Regions from separate parts of the Streptomyces sp. NPDC107546 genome, predicted to be linked through region 1. Evidence: predicted binding sites of a transcription regulator. Region 1 holds the regulator's gene; the other holds the start of a gene.

Region 1 (6,584 bases):
CGACGACCAGCACGATCTCACCCTTGGTGGGCAGTTGGGCGGTGGCGAGCGGCTCGCTGCCGTACTCGAAGTCCGAGTGGAGCACGGCGGCGAAGTCGGCCTTGGCGAGAAGTGCGGCAACCTGCTTGGTGGTCGCCGCGTCCGCGACCTCCGGGAAGCGCACCCGGCGCGACTGCTTGCCCGCCTCGCGGGCGGTGGCCCGCCACTTGCCGAGCGCCTTCAGCCCGCGGTCGCCCTTCCACTGGGTGATGCACCGGGAGGCCTGCCAGGGGACGATCGCATCGACGCCGACCTCGGTCATGGTCTCCACGGCCAGCTCACCGCGGTCGCCCTTGGGGAGGGCCTGGACGACGGTGATACGGGGAGACTCCACGGGCTCCTCGTTCACCCCGTGCATGTGCACGACCAACCGGTCCTTGCCCTCGGTGTCGACGACCTCGCACTCCGTCCACCGCCCGGCGCCGTCGGTCAGCACGACGGTCTCCCCCGGGCGCAGCCGCTTCACGGACACCGCATGGCGTCCCTCGGGGCCGTCGAGGACGTACCGGCCTGCGGGACCGGCGCGGAAGTCCTCCACCACGAACACCGGCGCCGTCATCGCCCGGCACCTCCCGCCGACAACGCTGTCGCCGCCTCCTGAACCTCCGCGACCAGCACCTCCACCAGCCGTCCGGCGGGCAGGTCCCGCGCCAGGCGGTGGCCCTGGCCCGCCCACAGCGCCATGCCCTGCGCGTCACCGGCCTTGGCGGCCGCCTTGCGCAGGGGGGAGGTGAGGTGGTGGACCTCGGGGTACGCGGCGGGCGCGTAGGGGCCGTGTTCGCGCATGAACCGGTTGACCAGACCGCGGGCCGGGCGTCCGGAGAACGCCCGGGTCAGCTCGGTCCGGACGAAGTGGGGGTCGGTCAGCGCCTGCTTGTGCGCGGGGTGCGCACCGGACTCGGGCGTGGCGAGGAACGCGGTGCCGAGCTGGGCGGCGCTCGCGCCCGCGGCGAGGACGGCGGCGATCTGGCTGCCGCGCATGATGCCTCCGGCGGCGACGACCGGAATGCTCACGGTCTCGCGGACCTGGGCGAGGAGCGGGAGCAGCCCGATGCCGGCGCCGTCGTTCTCGTGACTGTCCCGGTGGGTGCCCTGGTGGCCGCCGGCCTCGACGCCCTGCGCGATCACCGCGTCGGCGCCGGCCTCCTGCACGGCCAGGGCCTCGTCGGCGGTGGTCGCGGTGACCAGGGTGAGGGTGCCCAGGCGACGCAGGGAGTCCAGGACCTCCGGGGCCGGGACCCCGAAGTGGAAGGAGACCACCGGGACCGGGTCGTCCAGGAGGACGGCGAGTTTGGCGTCGTAGCCGTCGTCACGGCCGCTGTCGCGGTCGCCGAGCTCGGTCTCGTACCAGGTGGCCTCGCCGGCGAGCTGATTGGCATAGACCTCGACGGCGGCCGGGTCCGCGTACTCAGGCTGCGGCATGAAGACGTTCACGCCGAAGGGGCGGTGGGTCAGCCCGCGGAGCTGCTTGATCTCCTGGTACATCCCGTCGGCGGTCTTGTACCCGGCCGCGAGGAACCCCAGGCCACCGGCCTCGGACACGGCGGCGGCGAGCTGCGGCACGGAGGCGCCGCCGGCCATGGGGGCCTGCACGATCGGGTGCGGGAAGAGATCGGTCAGGGAGGACATGACGGCATGTTGTCACGTCTTTCGAACGAGTCCGAATCCACCGGTACCGTGGCATACGCCGGAGGAAAGAGAACGTATGAAGCCGGCCTGGAGCGGCGAAAATCAGCCCGTCCGGGGTTCCGCCTGCTCCACGAGGGTTGGGGAGATTGAGGACGAGGCCGTTCAGGTCGAAGCGGGGTCCGGGGGCGCAGCCCCCGGGAACGGCCACCCGGCGCCGGATGCCCCTCCAGCGCCGGGTGCCAACACGTCAGCGCCCGTTGAACGCGTCCTTCAACCGCGAGAACAGCCCCTGCTGCCCGGGCTGGAACTGACCCTGCGGCCGCTCCTCGCCGCGCAGCTTCGCCAGCTCGCGCAGGAGTCGCTCCTGCTCCGGATCCATCTTGGTGGGCGTCTGGACCTCGACGTGGACGATCAGGTCGCCCCGGCCACCGCCGCGCAGGTGCGTGACACCGCGGTTGTGCAGCGGGATCGACTGCCCGGACTGCGTACCGGGACGGATGTCGACCTCCTCCAGGCCGTCCAGCGTCTCCAGCGGCACCTTGGTGCCGAGGGCCGCCGCCGTCATCGGGATGGTGACCGTGCAGTGCAGGTCGTCGCCGCGGCGCTGGAAGGTCGTGTGCGGCAGCTCGTGGATCTCGACGTACAGGTCGCCGGCCGGACCGCCGCCGGGGCCGACCTCGCCCTCGCCCGCGAGCTGGATCCGGGTGCCGTTGTCGACACCGGCCGGGATCTTCACGGTGAGCGTCCGGCGCGAGCGCACGCGCCCGTCACCGGCACACTCCGGGCACGGGTTCGGGACGATCGTGCCGAAGCCCTGGCACTGCGGGCACGGCCGGGAGGTCATGACCTGGCCCAGGAAGGACCGGGTGACCTGCGAGACCTCACCGCGACCACGGCACATGTCACAGGTCTGCGCGGACGTACCGGGCGCGGCGCCCTCGCCGTTGCAGGTGTTGCAGACGACGGCCGTGTCGACCTGGATGTCCTTCGTCGTGCCGAAGGCCGCCTCGTCCAGCTCGACCTCGAGCCGGATCATCGCGTCCTGGCCCCGGCGGGTGCGCGAGCGCGGACCACGCTGCGACGCCGTGCCGAAGAACGCGTCCATGATGTCGGAGAAGTTCCCGAAGCCGCCCGCGCCGAAGCCACCCGCGCCGGCGCCGCCCGACTGGGACAGCGGGTCGCCGCCGAGGTCGTAGACCTGCTTCTTCTGCGGGTCCGAGAGCACCTCGTACGCGGCGTTGATCTCCTTGAACCGCTCCTGCGTCTTCGGATCGGGGTTGACGTCCGGGTGCAGCTCGCGGGCGAGCCGGCGGAACGCCTTCTTGATCTCTTCCTGCGACGCGTCGCGGCGCACGCCGAGTACGGCGTAGTAGTCCGTGGCCACTTACGACTCCGCCAGGATCTGTCCGACGTACCGTGCCACCGCTCGTACCGCTCCCATCGTTCCCGGGTAATCCATGCGGGTCGGTCCGACCACGCCGAGTTTCGCTACTGCCTCGCCGCCCGAACCGTAGCCCACGGAGACGATGGACGTGGAGTTGAGTCCTTCGTGCGCGTTCTCATGGCCGATACGTACCCGCATGGCCGGATCCTTCGCCTCACCCAGCAGTTTGAGGAGCACGACCTGCTCCTCCAGTGCCTCCAGGACGGGCCGGATGGTGAGAGGGAAGTCATGCGCGAAGCGGGTCAGGTTCGCAGTGCCGCCGATCATCAGCCGCTCCTCGGTCTCCTCCACGAGCGTCTCGAGGAGGGTGGAGAGCACCGTCGAGACCGTGCCGCGGTCCTCCGGCTCCTCGAACGCCTCGGGCAGATCCTGCACGAGCTGCGGGACGTCCGCGAAGCGGCGGCCGGCGACCCGGCTGTTGAGCCGCGCGCGCAGGTCCGCGAGCGACGTCTCGCCGAACGGCGCCGGGCAGTCGATCATGCGCTGCTCGACCCGGCCGGTGTCCGTGATCAGCACGAGCATCACACGCGCGGGTGCCATCGACAGCAACTCCACGTGGCGCACGGTCGAGCGTGTCAGCGACGGGTACTGCACCACGGCGACCTGCCGGGTGAGCTGTGCGAGCAGCCGCACCGTGCGCGCCACCACGTCGTCGAGGTCGACGGCGCCCTCCAGGAAGTTCTGGATGGCGCGGCGCTCGGGCGGGCTCATCGGCTTGACGGCCGCGAGCTTGTCGACGAAGAGGCGGTAGCCCTTGTCCGTGGGAATGCGTCCGGCGCTGGTGTGCGGCTGGGCGATGTACCCCTCCTCCTCCAGCGCGGCCATGTCGTTGCGGACGGTGGCCGGGGAGACGCCGAGGTTGTGCCGCTCGGTGAGGGCCTTGGAACCCACCGGCTCTTCGGTGCCCACGTAGTCCTGGACGATGGCGCGCAGCACCTCGAGCCTGCGTTCACTGAGCATCGCGCACACCTCCAGCGGTCATGTCCCCTTGACGCTTTCCCCTGGCACTCTGCGCTTGTGAGTGCCAGCATTCCCCGGCCCAGTGTACGGCTGTCGGGTACACACCCGGCAAGGGCGGGCGCCGGTGCCGTGCCGAGGTGTACCGACCTGTACCGGCCTGTCCTGCCGGGTCGGGCGGCTGCGGATAGCGTCGCCGTATGACGGTGCTGTGGGAAGGGTCCGGGTGGGAGGCGCTCAGTGCGCGCGTGGGGCGGGCCAGGCTTCCGGTCTGGGACTGCACGGCCGGGCTGGTGGTGGGCGACGACGCGGCGCTGCTGGTGGACGCCGGGTCGAGCCTGGCCGAGGGCGAGCGGTTGCGCGACGCGGCGGAGCGGCTGCTCGCGCCGCTCGGCGGAGACCGGCGTGTGACGCATCTCGCGCTCACCCATCCGCACTTCGACCATGTCTTCGGGGCGACGGCGTTCGCGGGCGCGCAGGTGTTCGGGGCGGTGGGCGTCGACGGGGTGCTCGCATACGGGCGGGGGGAACTGGTCACGGACGCGGTGCGCAACGGCCTGGATCCGGCGGAGGCGGCCGAGGCGGCTGACGCACTGGTCCGCCCGCACCACCAGGTCTCCGGCGAGTGGACGCTGGACCTGGGCGGGGTGCAGGTGCTGCTGGCGAACGTGGGGCCGGGCCACACGGCCCACGACCTGGTGGTGTTCGTCCCCGGGGAACCCGGGGAGTCGGAAGTGGTGTTCTGCGGGGACCTGGTGGAGGAGTCCGGCGAACCGCAGGCGGGCCCGGACGCGATCCCCTCGCACTGGCCGGCGGCGCTGGACCGGCTGCTGGAGCTGGGCGGGAAGGACGCGGTGTACGTGCCGGGGCACGGGGCGGTGGTGGATGCGGGGTTCGTACGGGCCCAGCGGGACGAACTGGCGGCCCGATTCGGCGTGTCGTAGCGATTCCCGGCGTGTCGTGGGACCTCCCGGTCGCCTTCTCCTATCGTCATCCGAATGCGCCAGTACTCTCCGGACCTGACCCCGCCGTGGAAGAAGCCCAAGCCCGTCCCGGAGGTCCCGGCGGAACCCGGCCTGGTGGTGGAGGAGCCGCGCACGGGGTTCTGCGGGGCGGTGATCCGCTGCGAGGCCGGCACGGTGACGCTGGAGGACCGCTTCGGCAAGCACCGGGTGTTCCCGCTGGAGCCGGGGGGCTTCCTGCTGGAGGGCCGGACGGTGACCCTGGTCCGTCCCAAGCCCTCGGTGCAGCGCCCCACGCGCACGGCGTCGGGCTCGGTGGCCGTCCCGGGGGCGCGCGCGAGGGTGGCCCGCGCCGGCCGGATCTATGTGGAGGGCCGCCACGACGCGGAGCTGGTCGAGAAGGTCTGGGGCGACGACCTGCGCATCGAGGGCGTGGTGGTGGAGTACCTGGAGGGCGTCGACGACCTGCCGTCCATCGTCGCGTCCTTCGCCCCGGGCCCGGACGCCCGCCTCGGGGTCCTGGTGGACCACCTGGTGCCGGGCACGAAGGAATGGCGCATCGCGCAGTCGGTGACGAGCGAGCACGCGCTGGTGGTCGGACACCCGTACATCGACATCTGGGAGGCGGTGAAGCCTGCGGCATTGGGGATCGAGGCATGGCCGCGGATTCCGCGCGGCCAGGACTGGAAGACGGGGGTGTGCCGAGCGCTGGGGTGGCCGTCGGACAACACCGGCGCGGTGTGGCAGGCGATCCTGAAGCGGGTGGGGTCTTACAAGGACCTGGAGCCGGAGTTGTTGGGGAGGGTGGAGGAGTTGATCGACTTCGTCACGGGTAGCGGTGGGGTTTGACGTTGCGCGCCGGGTTCGGGCTGGCCATCATCATGATTTCCCCCGGCAGAGGCTCCACCTTGAGTCCGTCGGGCGGCTCGAACCCCTCGAGGAACTCTGCGACTCCACGTTCGTCCACAGCTCTCCGTGGCCTCCACATCCGCCGCGTCCTTTTTGCGGCAGCCTACGAACGAGGTTGGGGACCGAACCCCGTTCCACTGGGATTCACCCCCGGAGTGATCAGTCCACCAGGTCCCGCACCACCGCATCCGCCAGCAGCCGCCCCCGCAGTGTGAGTACGGCCCGCCCCTCCTCGTACGGACCGGCCTCCAGCAGCCCCTCCCCCAGCGCCCGCCGCGAAGCCGCGAGCCCCTCCTCCCGCAGCAGCGCCAACGGCACCCCCTCCCGAAGCCGCAGCTCCAGCAGGACCCGCTCCACCCGGCGGTCCTCCTCCGACAGGACCTCCCGCCCGGCTCCCGGCGACCGCCCGGCCGCCAGTGCCGCCGCGTACGCCCCCGGATGCTTCACGTTCCACCAGCGGACGCCCCCCACGTGGCTGTGCGCCCCCGGACCCGCGCCCCACCAGTCCGCGCCTCGCCAGTACAGCTCGTTGTGCAGGCAGCGACCGGCGGTCGACGTGGCCCAGTTCGAGACCTCGTACCAGTCGTAGCCCGCCGACCCCAGCACCTCGTCCGCGATCAGGTACCGGTCCGCGTGCACGTCGT
Region 2 (6,584 bases), on a different contig from region 1:
CTATCTCAACTCTCCCGGCCGTCGGTTACAGTCTTGAACAACGCCGGTGACCATCGCATGTCGGGGTCACCCCGGCCCGTCGCCGGCGACACAACCACATACAGCTCATCCAGAGGGGCAGAGGGACACGGCCCGGTGAAGCCCCGGCAACCCTCCAGTCGGCTCTCGTCTTCGCAGGCGGGGCTCCCGGCTAGGGAAGGTGCCAATTCCGTCTCACGGCGAGATGCGTCGTGAGGAAGATGAGGAGAAAGGGCCTCGCCTGACATGGCTGTGCAGACAGTTGCAAGCACCACCGACTCCGTGAACCTCGGCCCCGCCGCGGCTCTGTCCTGCCGCGAGTGCGGCCACCGGGTGCCGCTCGGCCCGGTCTTCGCCTGCGAGGAGTGTTTCGGCCCGCTCGAGGTCGCCTACGACTTCTCCGGCTACGACACCGAGGAACTGCGGAAGCGCATCGAGGCGGGCCCCGCGAACATCTGGCGCTATGCGCCGCTGCTGCCGGTCCCGGCGGACGTCGCCGACAAGCCGAACCTCAACCCGGGCTGGACCAAGCTCGTCAAGGCCGACAACCTCGCTCGGGAACTCGGCGTGACCGGCGGTTTGTATGTGAAGGACGACTCCGGTAACCCGACGCACTCCTTCAAGGACCGCGTGGTCGCCCAGGCGCTGGAGGCGGCGCGCGTCTTCGGCTTCACCACCCTGTCCTGCTCCTCCACCGGCAACCTCGCGGGCGCGGTCGGCGCCGCGGCGGCCCGTGCCGGCTTCCGCTCCTGCGTGTTCATCCCGCACGACCTGGAGCAGGGCAAGGTCGTCATGGCCGCGATCTACGGCGGCGAGCTCGTCGGCATCGAGGGCAACTACGACGACGTGAACCGCTTCTGCTCGGAGCTGATCGGCGACCCGGCGGGCGAGGGCTGGGGCTTCGTCAACGTCAACCTGCGGCCGTACTACGCGGAGGGCTCCAAGACCCTGGCGTACGAGATCGCGGAGCAGCTCGGCTGGGAGCTGCCGGAGCAGATCGTGGTGCCGATCGCCTCCGGCTCGCAGCTGACGAAGATCGACAAGGGTCTGCAGGAGCTGATCAAGCTCGGGCTCGTCGAGGACAAGCCGTACAAGATCTTCGGTGCGCAGGCCGAGGGCTGCTCGCCGGTGTCGGTCGCGTACAAGGCGGGCCACGACGTGGTGCGGCCGCAGAAGCCGAACACCATCGCCAAGTCGCTGGCGATCGGCAACCCGGCCGACGGCCCGTACGTCCTGGACATCGCCCGCCGCACGGGCGGCGCCGTGGAGGACGTGACGGACGAGCAGATCGTGGACGCCATCAAGCTGCTGGCGCGCACCGAGGGCATCTTCGCCGAGACGGCGGGCGGCGTGACCGTCGGTGTCACGCGCAAGCTGATCGAGAACGGCGTCCTCGACCCGGCGAAGACGACGGTCGTCCTCAACACCGGGGACGGTCTGAAGACGCTGGACGCGGTGGCCGACACGGGGCTGACCGCGACGATCCGTCCTACCCTCGAGTCCTTCCGCGAGGCCGGTCTCGTCTGATCTCCTCCCGCCACAACCCAGCAGCCGTACCCCGACCGGAGGTCATCCCCCGATGAGCGTCAACGTCCGCATCCCCACCATCCTGCGCACCTACACGGGCGGCCGGGCCGAGGTCACCGCCGAGGGCGCGACCCTCGCCGAGGTCATCGCCGACCTGGAGAAGAACCACACCGGCATCGCCGCCCGCGTCCTGGACGACCAGGGCAAGCTGCGCCGCTTCGTCAACGTCTACGTGAACGACGACGACGTCCGCTTCGAGCAGGGCCTTCAGACCGCCACCCCGGACGGCGCGGGCGTCTCCATCATCCCCGCGGTCGCGGGCGGCTGACGGTCGTTCGGACGCGCGATCCTTACCCTCGGTAACGCAGGTAACCGAGAGTTCATCGAATTGCCCTCTCCGTGAGAGAAACGGAGGGGGCAATTCTGCATGGTTGAGCGCGGTAGAGTTGGGGAACGCGCTCCCGGACTCCCCTTCCGGACCCGCGATCACCTGCCGCGCGCTCGACAAGAAGCAGCCAAAGTGTGCAGGGCTTTTGCGCCATTCATTCCCTTCGCCCGGCCCGACTTGCCCTGAATTCGGGCGAGTTCTCCGTACATTCCCGACCGGTCGGGCCCCGAATTCTCGTCCGATTGACCTGTTGCAGACGGCAGTTGGACAGATACATTCAGCCGCGGTCGACGCGTTCCGGCGCACGCCCCCAACCGTTGGGGGGTGAGGTCTGACCCGGATCCGCGAAGTGTGGATCTGTGCAAGGGCCAGTAATAGGGGAGTTAGGCATGGCTCAGGGCACCGTCAAGTGGTTCAACGCGGAGAAGGGGTACGGCTTCATCGCGGTCGACGGTGGTGCGGACGTCTTCGTCCACTACAGCGCGATCCAGATGGACGGCTACCGCACCCTTGAAGAGGGCCAGCGGGTCGAGTTCGAGATCTCACAGGGTCAGAAGGGCCCGCAGGCGGACATGGTCCGCGTGACCGCCTGATACAACGCGCCGACGACTGAACCGTTCGACGTGTCGAGGGGCTCGTATCCCGTCCGGGGTACGGGCCCCTCGGTCTGTTCGCACCCTGCTCGGACACTGGTCCGGGGCGGGTGCCGACAGGGGGCGCACCGTAGCGTTCACCTCCTCCTCCCCTCGGAGCCGCTTGCACTCGGCAGGGGCGAGTGCTAATCATTGGCGTTAGCACTCTGAAGGTGAGAGTGACAACAGAAGGACCGGGTCGGTGAGGCCGCGGGCCGGGTGGGGCAAGGAACCTCCGGCCGGGGCCGTCCGTCGCGGGCGCGGGCGCGGTCCGAAGTAATCACCCCCAGTCCTGGAGGGACCACTTCACATGGCCAAGATCATCGCGTTCGACGAGGAGGCACGGCGCGGCCTCGAGCGCGGCATGAACCAGCTCGCGGACGCCGTCAAGGTGACCCTCGGCCCCAAGGGCCGCAACGTCGTCCTCGAGAAGAAGTGGGGCGCCCCCACGATCACCAACGACGGTGTCTCCATCGCCAAGGAGATCGAGCTCGAGGACCCGTACGAGAAGATCGGCGCCGAGCTGGTCAAGGAAGTCGCCAAGAAGACGGACGACGTCGCCGGTGACGGTACGACCACCGCGACCGTGCTCGCCCAGGCGCTGGTCCGCGAGGGCCTGCGCAACGTGGCCGCCGGTGCCAACCCGATGGGCCTGAAGCGCGGTATCGAGAAGGCCGTCGAGGCCGTCTCCGCCGCCCTGCTCGAGCAGGCCAAGGACGTCGAGACCAAGGAGCAGATCGCCTCCACGGCCTCCATCTCCGCCGCCGACACCCAGATCGGCGAGCTGATCGCCGAGGCCATGGACAAGGTCGGCAAGGAAGGCGTCATCACCGTCGAGGAGTCGCAGACCTTCGGTCTCGAGCTGGAGCTCACCGAGGGCATGCGCTTCGACAAGGGCTACATCTCGGCGTACTTCGCCACCGACATGGAGCGTATGGAGGCCGTCCTCGACGACCCGTACATCCTGATCGCCAACTCCAAGATCTCCTCGGTCAAGGACCTGCTCCCGCTCCTCGAGAAGGTCATGCAGTCCGGCAAGCCGCTGCTGATCATCGCCGAGGACGTCGAGGGCGAGGCCCTGTCGACCCTGGTCGTCAACAAGATCCGCGGCACCTTCAAGTCCGTCGCCGTCAAGGCCCCGGGCTTCGGCGACCGCCGCAAGGCCATGCTCGGCGACATCGCCATCCTCACGGGCGGCGAGGTCATCTCCGAGGAGGTCGGCCTCAAGCTGGAGAACGCGACCCTGGACCTCCTGGGCCGCGCCCGCAAGGTCGTCATCACCAAGGACGAGACCACCATCGTCGACGGCGCCGGCTCCGCCGACCAGGTCTCGGGCCGCGTCAACCAGATCCGCGCCGAGATCGAGAACAGCGACTCCGACTACGACCGCGAGAAGCTGCAGGAGCGCCTGGCGAAGCTGGCCGGCGGCGTGGCCGTCATCAAGGCCGGTGCCGCCACCGAGGTGGAGCTCAAGGAGCGCAAGCACCGCATCGAGGACGCCGTCCGCAACGCGAAGGCGGCCGTCGAGGAGGGCATCGTCGCCGGTGGTGGCGTGGCCCTGGTCCAGGCGGCGCAGAACTCCTTCGAGAAGCTGGACCTCGAGGGCGACGAGGCCGTCGGCGCCGAGATCGTCCGCAAGGCCCTGACCGCCCCGCTGACCCAGATCGCCGTCAACGCCGGCCTCGAGGGCGGCGTCGTGGTGGAGAAGGTCCGCAACCTCACCCCGGGCCACGGTCTGAACGCCGCGACCGGTGAGTACGTGGACATGATCGCCGAGGGCATCATCGACCCGGCGAAGGTGACCCGTTCCGCGCTGCAGAACGCCGCCTCCATCGCCGCGCTGTTCCTCACCACCGAGGCCGTCATCGCCGACAAGCCGGAGAAGGCCGCCGCGCCTGCCGGTGGCGGCATGCCGGGCGGTGACATGGACTTCTGATCCTTCCGAGGATCGGTACCAGTCCTTCCGTACGAGGGCGGCACTCCCTGTCTGTGGCAGGGGGTGCCGCCCTCGGGCGTGTCCGGGATCGCGCGGGCCACCAGCCCGGCCGGGAATGTGGTGCAGCCGGGAATGTGGGGCAGCGCATAGGCGGTTGCTTCAGAAGCTGCAACAATGCGCGCGCACATACCAGTCGGTTAAACACAGCGATCCCCGAGGAGCCCCTCACGTGACCGTCACCACTCCCGCCTCCCGCGCGGCCCAGATCCTCTCCCGCCCGATCGCGCTGGGTGGCCTCACCGTCCCGAACCGGATCGTGATGGCGCCGATGACCCGGATGTTCTCCCCCGGCGGCATTCCCGGCGAGGACGTGCGCGCCTACTACGCGCGCCGTGCCGCCGCCGGTGTCGGGCTGATCGTCACCGAGGGGACCTACGTCGGCCACGAGTCGGCCGGCCAGAGCGACCGCGTCCCGCGCTTCCACGGCGAGGAGCAGCTCGCGGGCTGGGCCGAGGTCGCCGAGGACGTGCACGCCGCCGGCGGCACGATCGTCCCGCAGCTGTGGCACATCGGCATGGTCCGCAAGCAGGGTGAGCCCCCCGTCGCGGGCGCCCCCGCCGTCGGACCGTCCGGCCTCGTCACCGCGGGCGCCGAGCCGACCGGCAAGGCGATGACCCAGCAGGACCTGGACGACGTCATCGACGCGTTCGCCCAGGCCGCCGCGGACGCCGAGCGCATCGGCTTCGACGGCGTGGAGATCCACGGCGCCCACGGCTACCTCGTCGACCAGTTCCTGTGGGCGGGCACCAACCGCCGCACGGACGCGTACGGCGGCGACCCGGTGGCCCGCACCAAGTTCGCGGCCGAGATCGTCGCGGCGGTCCGCGAGCGGGTGTCCCCCGACTTCCCGGTGCTCTTCCGCTACTCGCAGTGGAAGCAGCAGGACTACACCGCCCGGCTCGCCGAGACCCCCGAGGAGCTGGAGGCGATCCTCACCCCGCTCGCGGCGGCGGGCGTGGACGCCTTCCACGCCTCGACGCGCCGCTACTGGCTGCCCGAGTTCGAGGGCTCCGACCTCAACCTCGCCGGCTGGACGAAGAAGCTCACCGGCAAGCCGACGATCACCGTGGGCTCGGTGGGCCTGGACGGCGACTTCCTCCGCGCGTTCCAGGGCGAGGGCGCCCCGGTCAAGACCCTCGACAACCTCCTGGACCGACTGGAGTCGGAGGAGTTCGACCTGGTGGCGGTGGGTCGGGCGCTGCTCCAGGACCCGGAGTGGGCGAAGAAGGTCCTTCAGGGTCGCTTCGACGAGCTGGGCGCGTATGACGCGGCCGCGCTGAAGACCCTGCACTGACGAACGGGGAATGCGGCCCCTCGCCCTTCGGGGTGGGGGCCGCACTCATGGGCGGCTTCGCCGCGTGGGGTGTTCTCCGGTCCCGTTCGCTGCGAATTCGCGTGCTTAAGTCGATCAATAGCAATAATTGGTGATGATGGCCGTGGCACCGATCTCCGCGACCGTCTCCAAGGCCCGGGGGCCGAAGACGACCCTGATGATCGGCGCGCTGATCGTGGCCGCCGGCTACGTGCTGAACATGGTGCTGATGGACCAGGTCTGGCACTTCGTCCTGGTCTCCTGCGTCATCGGCGCCGGGCATCGGCTTCACCTACGGCTCCATGCCCGCGCTGATCATGGGCGCCGTGCCCGCGTCCGAGACCGGTGCCGCCAACAGCCTCAACACGCTGATGCGGTCCGTCGGCACCTCCACCGCGAGCGCGGTCGCCGGCGTGATCCTCGCCAACATGACCAAGACCCTGGGGCCCGTCACCCTGCCCTCCCAGGACGGCTTCCGTACCGTCCTGGCCATCGGGGCCGGTGCCGCGCTCCTCGCCTTCGCCGTCGCCTCCTTCATCCCGCGCCGGCGTTCGGCCGCCGGGCAGACGCCGCCCGCGGTGGACGGCCCGGCCGGGCACGCGGAGGTCTCCGACGCCAAGGCGTAAAGTCCAACCGATCGTCAGGCCGGGCGGTCGCGCTCCCGCCTCGCGCGGGCGGCGGCCGCCCGGCCGCCCGTGCACCAGGTGTTCC

Evidence for each region. The regulator HrcA, encoded in region 1, represses chaperone genes, less so after heat shock. The targets are predictions, from matches to a motif close to TTNGCACTCNGNNNNNCNGAGTGCNAA.
Region 2: the regulator HrcA is predicted to act here: its motif matches at 2,689-2,715, upstream of groL (chaperonin GroEL).

What each region holds. Positions count from the first base shown of each region.
Region 1 is NZ_JBVKBA010000013.1:148,656-155,239, reverse strand. Features, by position in the region: gene ACZ7L1_RS20865 (16S rRNA (uracil(1498)-N(3))-methyltransferase) at 1-598, opposite strand, end outside; gene ACZ7L1_RS20860 (nitronate monooxygenase) at 595-1,668, opposite strand; gene dnaJ (molecular chaperone DnaJ) at 1,916-3,052, opposite strand; gene hrcA (heat-inducible transcriptional repressor HrcA) at 3,053-4,072, opposite strand; gene ACZ7L1_RS20845 (MBL fold metallo-hydrolase) at 4,270-5,013, shown strand; gene ACZ7L1_RS20840 (DUF3097 domain-containing protein) at 5,068-5,880, shown strand; gene ACZ7L1_RS20835 (hypothetical protein) at 5,858-5,998, opposite strand; gene hemW (radical SAM family heme chaperone HemW) at 6,100-6,584, opposite strand, start outside.
Region 2 is NZ_JBVKBA010000018.1:126,709-133,292, forward strand. Features, by position in the region: SAM riboswitch class I at 103-246, shown strand; gene thrC (threonine synthase) at 265-1,545, shown strand; gene ACZ7L1_RS25370 (MoaD/ThiS family protein) at 1,598-1,873, shown strand; gene ACZ7L1_RS25375 (cold-shock protein) at 2,323-2,526, shown strand; gene groL (chaperonin GroEL) at 2,876-4,501, shown strand; gene ACZ7L1_RS25385 (NADH:flavin oxidoreductase) at 4,731-5,855, shown strand; partial or broken gene ACZ7L1_RS25390 (MFS transporter) at 5,983-6,499, shown strand.